Bosea sp. 685: one gene and its partner. The protein of the gene in region 2 interacts with the protein of the main gene of each other region in a pairwise test. Links are inferred from orthologs where the notes say so. Each region holds a gene or a part of one and is shown on either strand. Other genes may lie near its edges.

Region 1 (6,591 bases), 800 kb from region 2 along the record:
GTGCCGCCGGCAGCAGCCTTGCTTCGGCTCCCGGCATCGGCTTCCTGTGTCGTCTTCTTGCGCCGTCACCAGCAAAATGCAGGCCGCCTGCATCGAGGCCCCGATTGTGACTGGTGCCGGTTGAGGGGATTGAACCCCCGACCTTCGGTTTACAAAACCGCTGCTCTACCGCTGAGCTAAACCGGCGTCCGATCACAGGGCATGCGGTTACCAGTCGATCGCTCCGAGAGCAAGATCGGGCGGTCCGCGCCAAAAGAAAAGCCCCGCCACATGGGCGGGGCTTCGCGTCAGAGCATTGCGCGAAAAAGTGGGTACCGGTTTTTCGCAAGAGCAATGCTCTTAACTTTAGACTCGATCACGTCGCATTCGGACGCTTCGGTCCGAATGCGACGTGATCTATGGCCGTTGCAGGCGATTTTACGACTTGTAGATGTCGCGATCCTTGGTCTCCGGCAGCAGCAGGAGGCCAATCACGAAGGTCATCATCGCGACGATGATCGGATACCACAGGCCTGAGAAGATGTTGCCGCTGGCCGCCACGATGGCGAAGGCCGTCGGAGGCAGGAAGCCGCCGAACCAGCCATTGCCGATATGGTAGGGCAGCGACATGCCGGTGTAGCGGATGCGGGTCGGGAACAGCTCGACCAGCAGGGCTGCGATCGGCCCGTAGACCATCGTCACGAAGATGACGAGGATGAACAGGATACCGGCGGCCTGCATTGCGCGGGCGCTGCTGAACATCTCGCCGATCGACGGCGTCTTCAGGATCGTCGGATCGCCGGGCTTGGGATAACCCGCCGCTTGCGCCGCCGTGACCAGATCAGCGGCTGCCGACGGCGCCGCCGTACCGTTGATCGTCGTCGCCAAAGCCGAGCCGGCGGGACCGTTGACGAGGTCGTAGTGGATCGAGTTGGTCGCAAGCGTCCGGCGCACGGTGTCGCAGGGCTCGGTGAAGGTGCGCACGCCGACCGGGTCGAACAGCGAGCCGCACTTGGCCGGATCGGCGGTGATCACGAGCTTCACCGTCTCGGTCGCGTTGATCAGCTTGGGATTTGCGGTCTTGGCCAGCATCGTGAACAGCGGGAAGTAGCTGATCGCGGCGATCAGGCAGCCCGCCAGCAGGATCGGCTTGCGGCCGATCTTGTCCGAGAGCCAGCCGAAGAAGATGAAGAACGGCGTGCCCAAGAGCAGCGAGAGTGCGATCAGGAGGTTGGCGGTGGTGCCGTCGATCTTCAGCGTCTGGGTCATGAAGAACAGGGCGTAGAACTGTCCCGTGTACCAGACAACGGCCTGGCCGGCGGTGCCGCCAAAGAGCGCGATCAGACCGATCTTGGCGTTGGACCAGGTGCCGAAAGCCTCGCTGAGGGGGGCCTTCGAGCCGGTGCCCTCTTCCTTCATCTTCACGAAGGCCGGTGATTCGGCGAGCTGGAGGCGAATCCAGATCGAGACGCCCAGCAGCAGGATCGAGACCAGGAACGGAACGCGCCAGCCCCAGGCCGCGAAGGCCTCAGGCGACATGCTGAGTCGCAGGACCAGGATGACGATCAGCGACAGCATCAGGCCGACGGTCGCGGTCGTCTGGATCCAGGAGGTGTAGAAGCCGCGCCGGCCTTGCGGGGCGTGCTCGGCGACATAGGTCGCGGCGCCGCCATATTCGCCGCCGAGCGCCAGGCCCTGGAGCAGGCGGCAGACGATGAAGGCGGCTGGCGCGAGATAGCCAATCGATTCGTAGCTTGGCAGCAGGCCGACGACGAAGGTCGCCAGACCCATGACGGTCATGGTGACGAGGAAGGTGTATTTGCGGCCGATCAGATCGCCGAGACGACCGAAGAACAGCGCACCGAAGGGACGCACGGCGAAGCCGGCGGCGAAACCGAAGAGGACGAAGATGAACTTCGCCGTGTCGTTGGTGCCGGGAACGAAAGTCTGCGCGATGTTGGCGGCGAGCGAGCCGGCCAGATAGAAATCATACCATTCGAAGACCGTGCCGGCCGACGAGGCGATGATGACCTTGCGTTCTTCCTTGGTCATCGGGCGCGGCGTCGCGGCCCCCGATGTCTGTGCTGCCATGCTCATGGCGTTCTCCCCTGCTCGTTGCCCGACAGTCGGAAAATCCGGACTGCCCGATTGCACGCGGCTCGTTTTCTTGCGAAGCGTAGCCCCATGTCGCCGGACCGAGGCCAAAGGCCCCCCATTTCCGGTCTGACCGAAGCAATGCGCGCACGAATTACGCAGTGCAATCAGGCAGATGGTCTTGCATCTTTAGGCTTAAGACCTTTGGCTGGGGGGGGCTCCAGTTGGCCATCGGCACGATCATGTCCATGCCGAGACGGGCGCGCTGCTGCTGACGCTTCAGGCTCTCGCGTGCCGGTCGAGCTGGGGCCGCCTCAGCGCCGCCGGCTGGCGGCGTAGAGCGCGATCGCGGTCGCGTTCGAGACGTTGAGGCTGGTGATCGTGCCCGGCACCTCGAGCCGCGCGACATGATCGCAGAGATCGCGGCTGCGTTGGCGCAGGCCCTTGCCCTCTGCGCCCATCACCATGACGAGCGGGCGACGGAGTTCGACATCGTCGAAGGCGACTTCGCCATCCGAATCAAAACCGATGCGCAGGAAACCGCGCTTGCCGAGTTCGTCGAGCGCATCGCCGAGATTGCGCACGGCGATCAGCGGCACATGTTCGAGCGCGCCCGAGGCCGATTTCGCCAGCACGCCGGTCGCGGCCGGGGAATGGCGGATGGTGACGATCACCGCGGCTGCCGCGAAGGCGGCGGCCGAGCGCAGGATCGCGCCGACATTGTGCGGGTCGGTGATCTGGTCGAGCGCCAGCACGACCGCATCGTCGGGCAGGCTGTCGAGATCGGGCGAGGGCAGGGGATCGCAGACGAGATAAAGCCCCTGATGCACCGAATCGGGCGTCAGCAGCCGGTCGATCTCGGACGGCCGGACGAGCTCGGCCTGCAGCGGCAACTCGCCGATCTCCTCGGTCAACCGCTTCAGCGCGTTCTCGGTGGCGAGCAGGCGGCGATGGCGGCGCTTGGGATTGCGCAAGGCCTCGATGACGGGATGGACGCCATAGAGCACGGCCTCGTCGATATCGCCGGGGCGATGCGGCGGTGGCCCGTCGGCGTGGTGCGGCCGGCGGCCGCCGGCATGGTGGCCAGCGGGTCTTCCCGGCTTGGGGCGGAACGGCGCAGGCATCATCGGTCTCCAGGGGGCGGATCTGTGCCGTGCCATGACACGCGCCGCTTGACCAGTGCCGAGGAGCCACGGCGGCGCGATCCGAACGAAACTCGCTGCAAGAAGGAGGCGCTATCGATGATGGATGCAAGATCGATGATGGAAGCGAGCGCCTGATCATCGTCACCGGCGGCCCGGGTTCAGGCAAGACGACGCTGCTGGCGGCACGCGGCATCGCGACCTCGCCCGAGGCCGGGCGCGCGATCTCCGCCACCAGGTCGCGATCGATGGCGCCGGCCTGCCCTGGGCTGACGGCGCTTCCCTTGGGGAGCGTCGAGGAGCGCGCGGACATGGTCGCTGCACGGATCGGTGCAATGCGACATTCGGTGTGCGACTGAGGGTTGACACGCCGAAGCCCGGTCACCATAAGTCCGGCCGCGCCTGTCGCCCGTCACGCAAGTGACACAGGCGGTCGCCTGCGGTTCAGCCGCAACAGGCGCGGGCGGGGGAATGTCCCGAGCGGCAAAGGGGGCGGACTGTAAATCCGCTGGCTATGCCTTCGCAGGTTCGAGTCCTGCTTCCCCCACCATCCTTTCCTGCCCGGCAGCGGCGAGACGAAGCGGTTACGGCTCGCCTTGGGCCGCCGGGAGCCGGCCGGTTTCCGACACCGCGCCCCGGCATCTTGACATCGCTTCATTCATCGTCGATTCCGGTCCGGCGATGCGGGTGTAGCTCAATGGTAGAGCAGCAGCCTTCCAAGCTGAATACGAGGGTTCGATTCCCTCCACCCGCTCCATCGCCTCAGCCAAATATTTCAGCGACTTGAATCTGGCTTTTGCAGCAGATTTTTGCCCTGTCTTGGAAGCGATGCCGCCGCCGCGGGATACTCCCTCCGAGGTGGACTCGGTTCGCATCAAAAACTTGGGGACGATTCTGCTGCGGTTATTCCGGGAACGACCAGCCGAGAAATGGGTGCTGGATGAGCAGTTCGGCAACATGGCGGCTGATCGCGCCCCAGTCGATCAGGCCGACGCGAAGTGGCTTGCTGCTCGAAGATGACATGATCAGGCGGCCGCGGTCCTGAGGGCGAGATCGAGCAGGGGACCTCCGTTCAGCCCGTCGAGCAGGCTGAAATGATGGCCTGGGCAGATCAGGGGCGAGGATGCCAACCAGGCCGAGGCCAGAGCCACTGACTGGGCCTTGAATGCGTCGCTCTCGGCGTCGCCGACGGCCAGGGCCAACCGCGTTCTGGCCGGACGGGGAAGGCGGAGGGGGCTGAGCCTTTCGGCGCGGGCCGTGTCGTCGAGGCCGAGCAGGCGGCCGAGCGGCAGATGGCCGAGCGGCTTCAGGTCGTAGAGCCCCGACAGCAGCAGGGCGGAAGCGATCGGCGGCGCGTCGGAATCCACCAGCGCCATCGCGGCAAGATGGCCGCCGGCGGAGTGCCCGGACAGGTGCAGTCGCGAGGCGTCGATGCCGAGCGCTTCGGCCTCGCCAACCAGGAAATTCAGCACTGCTACGATCTGTGCCGTACTCTGCTCCAGCGCGACCTGTGGGGAGAGGCCATAATTCGGCATGGCGACGGCGAAGCCGGCATCGAGCATGCCTTGCGCGAATTGGGCGTGCTGAACCTTGTCGGAGGCCTGCCAGTAGCCGCCATGGACGAAGACCCAGACCGGCGGGCGCGGCACGCCTTGCGGGATATAGAGATCGAGCGTCTCGAAGCGCGCCGGGCCATAGGCGAGATCGGTTCCGCGATGCAGCGCGCGGAACGCCTCGCCGTCGCGGCTCCATTGCCGGAACAGCGCCTTCATGTCGGCCTGAAGCCGCGGGCTGTACTGGCGGCCGAGCTCGCGCAGCGTGTAGCCATCGACGCGAAGATCCGGCGGCGGCGCTGGCGCGGCGTGGTGAGCCCGGATCGTCAGTCCAGGCGCTGATCCCGGCAGCAGGCGGATCGGCGGCCGGAAGCCCGCGAAGACCTCGCGATAGGCGAGCTCGACCGCGTGGCGCGAGAGATGGAAGGCCGCAGGCTCGCCGGCTTCCCATGTCATCGAGAGCAGATGGTGGGGACCGCAGCCGGCCGCTATCAGCCCGTCGAGGATAGCCGATAACGCATCGCGCAACGCCTCGACCGGATCGGTCTGGGATGTCGTGGCGACGATCTCCGTCGCAGCTGTTTCAGACGCCGACATAACGATGCACCAACTCTGCGTTTGCGGCCAGATCGGCGCTGTCGCCCGACCAGACGGTACGGCCCTTTTCGAGGATGTAGTGCCGGTCGGCGATACGCTTGAGGACATTGATGTTCTTGTCGATCAGCAGGATCGATTGTCCCTGCGATTTCAACGTCTCGATGCAGGACCAGATCTCGGCGCGGATCACGGGGGCAAGCCCTTCCGTCGCCTCGTCGAGAATGAGGAGCCTGGGATTGGTCATCAGCGCCCGGCCCACGGCCAGCATCTGCTGCTCGCCGCCGGACAGGGTGCGGGCCGATTGGCCGGCGCGCTCCTGAAGCCGTGGGAACAGGCCGTAGACCCGCTCAAGCGTCCATGGCGACGAACGCTTGAGCCGGTTCGACGCTGTGGCAACGAGGTTCTCGCGCACGGTCAGAGTGGGGAAGACCAGACGGCCTTCCGGCACAAGGCCGATGCCGCAGCGGGCGATCTTCTCCGGGGCGATGCCTTGCACCATGCGGCCGTCGAAGCGCACTTCACCGGCTTTCGGCGAGAGCAGGCCCATGATCGAGCGGATCGTCGTAGTCTTGCCCATGCCGTTGCGGCCGAGCAGCGTCACGACCTCGCCCTCTTCGATGTCGAGCGCGACGTCGAAGAGAACCTGGCTCGCACCATAGGCCGATTGCAGGTTGCGGACGCTGAGCATCAGGCGTCTCCCTCGCCGAGATAGGCGACGCGGACATCCGGGTTGTCGCGGATCTCGTCGGCCGTGCCGGTGGCGATAATGCGGCCATAGACCAGGACCGAAATCCGGTCCGCGAGCGCGAAGACGGCATCCATGTCGTGCTCGACCAAGAGCATGGTGACGTGCCCCTTCAGGCTCGACAGCATCGCGACCATCTCCTCGCTTTCGGCGTGACCGAGACCGGCCATCGGCTCGTCGAGCAGGAGCAGGCGCGGCTCACGGGCGAGGGCTACTGCCAATTCGAGCTGCTTCTGCTCGCCATGGGAGAGATCGGCGACCTTGACCTCGGCGCGGGCCGCCAGACCTGCTGCCGCCAGATGCTCCCGGGCACGGGCGCGCAGGCCCTCGTCTCCTCGGGCATCGGCGAAGAACCGGAAGCTGTGCCCTTCATGTGTCTGCACGGCGAGCGCAACATTCTCGAGCATCGAGAAGTCCGGCAGCAACTGGGTGATCTGGAAGGTGCGCGCAAGACCGCGACGGACGCGCTGTGGTGTCGTCA
Region 2 (6,780 bases):
CGGAAGCGGGCGCGCCCCTCAGGCGCGCGCCGTCTCCAGCGTGATGTCGGTCCAGAGCTCCGAGACATCGGGCTCGGGATCGTGCGTCGCGAATTCGGCCGCGTCGTTGACGATCTCGCGGACCTTCGCGTCGATGGCCTTGAGCTCGTCCTCGCTCACCTTGAAGTCGCGGGTCAGACGCCCCCTCACCTGCTCGATCGGATCGTGCTCCTCGCGCATGCGCTGGACCTCGTCCTTGGAGCGGTACTTCGCCGGGTCGGACATCGAGTGGCCGCGGTAGCGATAGGTCTGCATCTCCAGGATATAGGGCCCCTGGCCGGAACGGGCGTGCTCGATGGCGCGCTCGGCGGCGGCGCGCACGGCGCGCACATCCATGCCGTCGACCTGCTCGCCGGGAATGCCGAAGGAGAGGCCGCGCCGCGAGAAATCGGTCTGCGCCGAGGCGCGATTGACCGAGGTGCCCATCGCGTAACGGTTGTTCTCGATCACATATACGACCGGCAGCTTCCAGAGCTGAGCCATGTTGAAGCTCTCATAGACCTGGCCTTGATTGGCCGCGCCATCGCCGAAATAGGCAAACGAGACGCGCCCGTCATCGCGATACCAGTTGGCGAATCCCAGGCCGGTGCCGAGGGAAACCTGCGCCCCGACGATGCCGTGGCCGCCATAAAAATTCTTCTCGCGGGAGAACATATGCATCGAGCCGCCCTTGCCGCGCGAATAGCCGCCCTGGCGCCCGGTCAGCTCGGCCATCACGCCGCGCGATTCCATGCCGCAAGCCAGCATATGGCCGTGGTCGCGATAGCCGGTGATGACCTGATCGCCGTCCTTGGAGGCCATCTGCATGCCGATGACGACGGCTTCCTGCCCGATATAGAGGTGGCAGAAGCCGCCGATCAGGCCCATGCCGTACATCTGGCCGGCCTTTTCCTCGAAGCGGCGGATCAGCAGCATCTCGCGATAGGCGTGAAGCTCCTCTGCCTTGTCGAAGGCCGGCATGTTGCTGAGCGCCTTGGACGCCCCCTTGTCGACTCCGGTCTTGGCGGAGCCCGTCTTGGTCGCCGTCTTCGCGGCGGCCTTGGATTGAGCGGGAGCTTTCGTCTTGCGCACGGCAACGGCCATCAGCGGTCCTCCAGGGTCATTCAACCTTGGTTGTAGAGGATCGCAAAACCCTTGGCGAGGGAGCCATCTCGCACTGCAGCATTGTCTAAGCTGTTATAATTGCACAGTTTTCGATAAATAACTGAAATCCAGTTAATCGATGTGCCGGGGACTATTTGCCGGCGTCTGTGCCTTCAGCGCCCCATCAGGATGACGTCGTTCTTGTGAACGCGGCCGAGCGTGCTGCGCGCCATCTCCTCGAGCAGGTCGCGATCGACCGCCTCGTCGCGAACCAGCGACAGGCGCTGCTCCCAGCTTTTGCGCTCGACGGTCAGGGCGGCGAGCTCCGCCTCCATCCCGCGCAACGTCCCCTGCAAGGTGTCGCGCGCCTCCAGTCCGCGCGCGCCGTGCTGGGCGTGGAACAGGAAATAGCTCACCACCGCGCCCGAGACGAGGTAGAGCGCGAGCGTGACGAGGACGGATCTGACACCGCGACGAATAACCATGCCGGCAGGCTAGGCCGGGTTGGTTTCCGGCGGGTTAACGCGAAGGTCGCGCGACCCAGGCGACGCCATCGGGCGCAAGCGTCTCGCCATGCGAGACGGCCGCCAGATCAGCCTCGACGCGCCGAGCGATCGGCAGCCTGAAATGCAGCGGGTCCCAGTAATTCTCGTCGATCTGCGTCACCGCCGAACCATGCGCATAGTCGACGATGGTCGCGCCCTGGCGCGCCGCGAGCCCATGCAAGGCGGCCTTGCAGGCATTGTAGCGCTGCGCAGCGACGGAGCCTTCGCGTGGCTGCGCAGCGACATGGGTCGGCGGCAGCACGATCAGCTTTGAGGTGTCGGCGGGAAACGCGGACAGGGCCGCGTCGAGCCAGGCCAGGGCTGGAAAGCGCCAGCCCAGACGCTCGGCTTCGCTGACGGGCGCAGGCGGCGACAGCGGCGTCAAATCCGGCGCGGAACCGTGATTGTCGGCGTAAAGATGGCTTCGCGCCCGCGCCAGATCATAGCTGGCCTCGGGCGGCGTGAAGACCTCGTAGCCATCGCCGCGGATGCGCGCAGGCAGGTAGCCGAGCCTGTGCGCGAGCAACCGCGCCGAGATCTCAAGCGTCGTCAGGTTCAGCTGCCTCAATGCGTCGGCCCAGCTTGCGCCGTCATAGAGCCAGGGCGGAAACGGCCGTGGCGTCAGGCGTTTGGCTGGCGAGGTCGCGTCGCTTTCGCACCAGGTCAGGTCGAGCCCCCAGATTACGGCTTTCGGCGCCGTAACCGTGCGCGCAAACAGGTCGGCCATCTGCACCTGCTCCCAGGGCGTGGCCGCGTTCATCGCAAGATTGGCGAAGCGCCCGCCGATCGAGCGCGACAGAATCGCAGGATCGAGCAAGCGCATGGTCGAGGTGCCGAAGACCCCCGAATCGAAGGCGCCCGAGCGCACGAGCTGAGGATACATATAGCGCTGGTTGATATCCATGAGCGGCCGCGCCGGCACGCCGGCCCGCACCCGCAGCCCGAACGGATCGAGCGCCACGACGAAGCCGAACAACAGCCCACCCAGCAGGAGGGCCGAGACCAGGAACGCCACCGTCCATGCCAGCCAGACCGGACGCTGCGCCCCAGGCGCATCGGCCATCGTCTTGTTAGCTCCAAACGGCATCGCGAACCTCCGGCGCGCTTCTGCCACAGAAGCGGCCTTACGAACAATGTTGACCCGCGCGCGACGCCTGCCTATGTCAGCGCACCGGTGAGGGCGGGTAGCTCAGTGGTAGAGCACGTGACTTTTAATCATGTGGTCGAGGGTTCGATCCCCTCCCCGCTCACCAGCGTCTTCAACAACGTCGTGATTGAAGACGTAAACGGCGTCCTGCTCGGGCACTGGGACGCAGATTTCCAAGGTTGAGAATCGGGCGGACCCGAGGCTAATGCCTCGCGATATGAGGCTTTCAGCGCTTTTATCCGCTGAGCGAAGCCGGGAAAATTGACACGCGCCGCCGAATTGCACAGATTTACACACGCATGTCGTCGATTTAGGCGACACCTCGCTACAGTGGCGGAAGAAGTAGCAGGAAGGGCGACGATGATGACCATCAACAGCCGCGCAACTGCGGCCTGCCTGACAGGTTTGGCTCTCGCGGGATGCATGGGACAAACGATTCCGGCCGCGGAGTCGATCACCAAGCCGACCATGGAGGCCTTCGCGCATTTGAGCGCCTGGCGGCCTTGGCAACCCAAGGCCGAAGAGCGGCCGCCGCAACCTCAGATCGCTCTCGTGGAAACGATGCCGGCGATAGAGCCTCAGCCGATAACCGCTCCATCGACCAAACGTCTCCAGCCGAGCAAACCACAGCCTGCCCCAACGCGCCTCGTCATGCCAAGGCCAGCCGCGCCCCAGCCAAAGCTCATTCCGGCCTCAGCCGCGGAGACCTCCGCGCCGCTGCCGACGGCAGTGTCCTGCCAGACATTCGCGCAGCCAGGCCAGCGGGTGCGCATGGAATGCAACCCGGTCAACTGAGGTCACAGGGCCAGCCGCTCCCAGGGATGCGGCCGGGAATGCTTAGTCTCCGCCGCGCTACGTTACGCAGCGCGGCGCGCCTGCATCTCGTATTCCAAAATTCAAATCGGAATTATGCGATCACGAGCCCATAATTTCGCATCCGCAGCACGCATTAAATAATGAACGACGGCCTGCCGGTAAATTCAGGCCACTGACAAAATCGTACCCGGAATCGCCGCCAACCTGAACAAATGCGCTGGGTACGCGTTGCTCCTGCATACCGCTACTTGCGGATACTGGAGGATCACATGCTCAAACGTCACATCACCCTCACATCCATCGGTTTCGTCATGCTCGCGACGACCGCCATCGCTCAGACCAGCGCTCCGGCCGCGCCGTCGCCGTCCAGCCCGGCGCCAACCCTGTCGACAGGCAGCACCAAGGCCCCGGACCAGAATCTGGCGGGTCAGGGCAAATGGCGCGCCTCGAAATTGATCGGCGTCGACATCTACGGCCCCGACGACAAGAAGGTCGGCGACGTCACCGAACTGCTGTTCGACAAGACCGGCAAGATCGAAACGGTGACCGTCGGTGTAGGCGGCTTTCTCGGCATGGGTTCGAAGGATGTCGCGCTTCCCTTCGAGCAGGTCACCTGGAGCGACCAGCCCATAGCCGCCGCCATGCCTGCTCCCGCTCCAAGCGGCGGCACAGGTACTTCGGGAGGCGGCATCGCTTCGACCCCGACCGCGTCGGCTCCCAAGGCTCCCGCGATGTACCCCGATCATGGCAAGATCAGCATGACGAAGGATCAGCTCCACTCCGCTCCGGCGGTCTCTTACAGCGGAAGCTGATCACCTCCGCGTAGACTCTACCGCACAGTTTTGCGTCGGACCCGCCTTCTCCGGAAGGCGGGTCTTTTCGCGACCAGTCAGATCAGCTCGGATCATCTGCCAAGGCGGGCGCGACGAGAGACGGGATCGCTTCCGGCAGATCGTCGGCGATCAGGCCCGGACCGAGCGTCTCGCCAGCCTTGCCGTGTAGCCAGACCGCCGCACAAGCCGCCTCGAAAGCCGGCATGGCCTGCGCCAGCAATCCGGCGATGAGGCCGCCGAGCACATCGCCCGATCCCGCAGTCGCCAGCGCCCAGGAGCCGGTCGCATTGATCGCCGCCCTGCCATCGGGACCGGCGATCACGGTGTCGGGCCCCTTCAGCACGACGACCGCGCCCGAGGCGGCAGCGGCGAGCCTCGCCCGCTCCAGCTTCGACGCCTGCGTGACGATTCGCTCATCGTCGCCAAACAAGCGCGCGAATTCGCCTTCATGCGGCGTCAGCACGCAAGGCTTAGCCCGGCGGAGCAACCATCCCGGCCGCGAGGCGAGCAGCGTCAACGCATCGGCATCGAACACCGTCGGAATGTCGGCGCGCAGCACAGTCATCACGGCAGATCTAGCCTCGGCATCGAGCCCCAGAGCCGGCCCGATCAGGATGGCGCCAAGACGCTTGTCGTCAAGCAGGCCCTGAAGCGCGGCCTCCGTTGGGATCGGCCGCTGCATCAGGGCGTCCGGTCCGCGTGCCGCATGGGCCATCAGCGCTTCGGGGCGGCAGGCAATCGTGACGAGACCCGCGCCGATGCGCAGCGCCGCCCGCGCGCCGAGCCGCGGCGCGCCGACCCCGGACAGGCCGCCAGCGACGACGAGAACGGTTCCGCGGCGGTATTTATGCGTATCGCGCTGATGCCTCGGCCAGAGCTCCCGCCACAAAGCCGGGCCATTGCGGAACATGGCAGGCTGCAACCCGCCCGCGCCGAAGACGATCTCCGGGGTCAGGCCGATCTGGGCGAGCGTGACGACCCCGCACAGCCCGCGCCCGGGCTCGAGCAGATGGCCGGGCTTCAGCCGAAAGAAGGTCACGGTCTCGTCGGCCCGCACGACTGGCCCTTCAGCCCGGCCGCTATCGCCCGACAGCCCGCTCGGCACATCGACCGCGACCACCGGCCTGTCTGCCGCATTGATCGCTAAGACGAGCCCGGCAGTATCTCCGGTCAAAGGCCGGTTGAGCCCCGCACCATAAAGCGCGTCGATGATCAGGGCGTGATCGTGCGGCGCGACCGCCGCGATCGGCTCGATCGCCCCGGTCCAGCGCGCGGCCATGGCGGCTGCGTCGCCCGTCAGGACCGAACGTTCGCCAGCCAGCGCGACGGTGACGCCAAAGCCGCGCTCGCGCAGCAGGCGCGCCGCGACGAAGCCGTCGCCGCCATTGTTTCCGGGTCCACAGAGAACCAGCACGCCGTCGCCGGGCCGAGCCCGCCGGCTAACCGCGTCGGCGACCGCCCGCCCTGCCCGCTCCATCAGCGCGAGCCCCGGCGTGCCGGCCGCGATCGTCGCACGATCGGCCGCCGCCATATCGGCCACGCCCAGCAGCATCAGCCCGGTTTTGTCAGCTCGATCCACGAAGGCATCATCCAGAAGCCGCTCATCTCCGGCAAGCACGGAGTGGCGCAAAGGTGATTGCTCTTAAATTAATCAAATGATCAATTTATGTGCTATTTTATGCCCTATCATCAGGCGTTGGGAGGCTTTCTTCCACGTGGCGGGGGGCATACGCCGATGCTATGAGCAAGAAGAGCGGGTGTTTCGCTCGCCTGACGAGACGCTGGGGCCGTCGCTGACGGAACCCTCGATGTTTTCGGCGGCGAGCAGGCGGTTCGCAAGCCTGGAGGGAAGTCCAGGTCTCATCACGCGCGAGGGAGGCCGGTCGGCGCATGAAGAAGATCGAGGCGATCATCAAGCCGTTCAAATTGGACGAGGTGAAAGAGGCGCTTCAGGAGGTCGGCCTGCAGGGCATCACCGTTTTGGAGGCCAAGGGCTTCGGACGCCAGAAGGGCCATACCGAGCTCTATCGTGGCGCCGAATACGTCGTCGATTTTCTTCCCAAGGTGAAGATCGAGATCGTGCTCGCTGACGAGATGGTCGAGGCCGCCATCGAGGCCATCAAGAAGGCGGCCCAGACGGGCCGCATCGGCGATGGCAAGATTTTTGTATCGACGGTGGAGGGGGCGATCCGCATCCGCACCGGAGAGACCGGCGCGGACGCGATCTAAGGGCTTCAATCCCGACCCATAGGTTCTGCGTCACGGTGGTTTGGACACACCGCGGATCAGTCAATGTTGAGAAACTGCTTTCAAGAGG

Evidence for each region.
Region 1: the proteins of RMR04_RS14670 (region 2) and rlmB interact in binary tests that used the Escherichia coli proteins (3 or more experiments, as listed by UniProt). The link is inferred for Bosea sp. 685 from one-to-one orthologs.

Annotation. Positions count from the first base shown.
Region 1 is NZ_CP134779.1:1,997,909-2,004,499, forward strand. The notes cover bases 1,295-4,102. They hold rlmB (23S rRNA (guanosine(2251)-2'-O)-methyltransferase RlmB), read right to left. Parts: upstream 3,201-4,102; coding sequence 2,388-3,200; downstream 1,295-2,387. Other genes in these bases: RMR04_RS10815 (MFS transporter), read right to left, coding at 1,295-2,076; RMR04_RS10825 (hypothetical protein), read left to right, coding at 3,410-3,574. Outside these bases: more of RMR04_RS10815, read right to left, coding at 418-1,294; RMR04_RS10840 (alpha/beta hydrolase), read right to left, coding at 4,241-5,365; RMR04_RS10845 (ABC transporter ATP-binding protein), read right to left, coding at 5,352-6,053; RMR04_RS10850 (ABC transporter ATP-binding protein), read right to left, coding at 6,053-6,591. UniProt on the Escherichia coli protein: Specifically methylates the ribose of guanosine 2251 in 23S rRNA.
Region 2 is NZ_CP134779.1:2,795,855-2,802,634, forward strand. The notes cover bases 3,784-6,780. They hold RMR04_RS14670 (NAD(P)H-hydrate dehydratase), read right to left. Parts: upstream 6,043-6,780; coding sequence 4,525-6,042; downstream 3,784-4,524. Other genes in these bases: RMR04_RS14665 (PRC-barrel domain-containing protein), read left to right, coding at 3,900-4,442; RMR04_RS14675 (P-II family nitrogen regulator), read left to right, coding at 6,354-6,692. In the rest of the region: pdhA (pyruvate dehydrogenase (acetyl-transferring) E1 component subunit alpha), read right to left, coding at 19-999; RMR04_RS14645 (FtsB family cell division protein), read right to left, coding at 1,296-1,607; RMR04_RS14650 (hypothetical protein), read right to left, coding at 1,642-2,754; RMR04_RS14660 (hypothetical protein), read left to right, coding at 3,175-3,609. UniProt on the Escherichia coli protein: Bifunctional enzyme that catalyzes the epimerization of the S- and R-forms of NAD(P)HX and the dehydration of the S-form of NAD(P)HX at the expense of ADP, which is converted to AMP.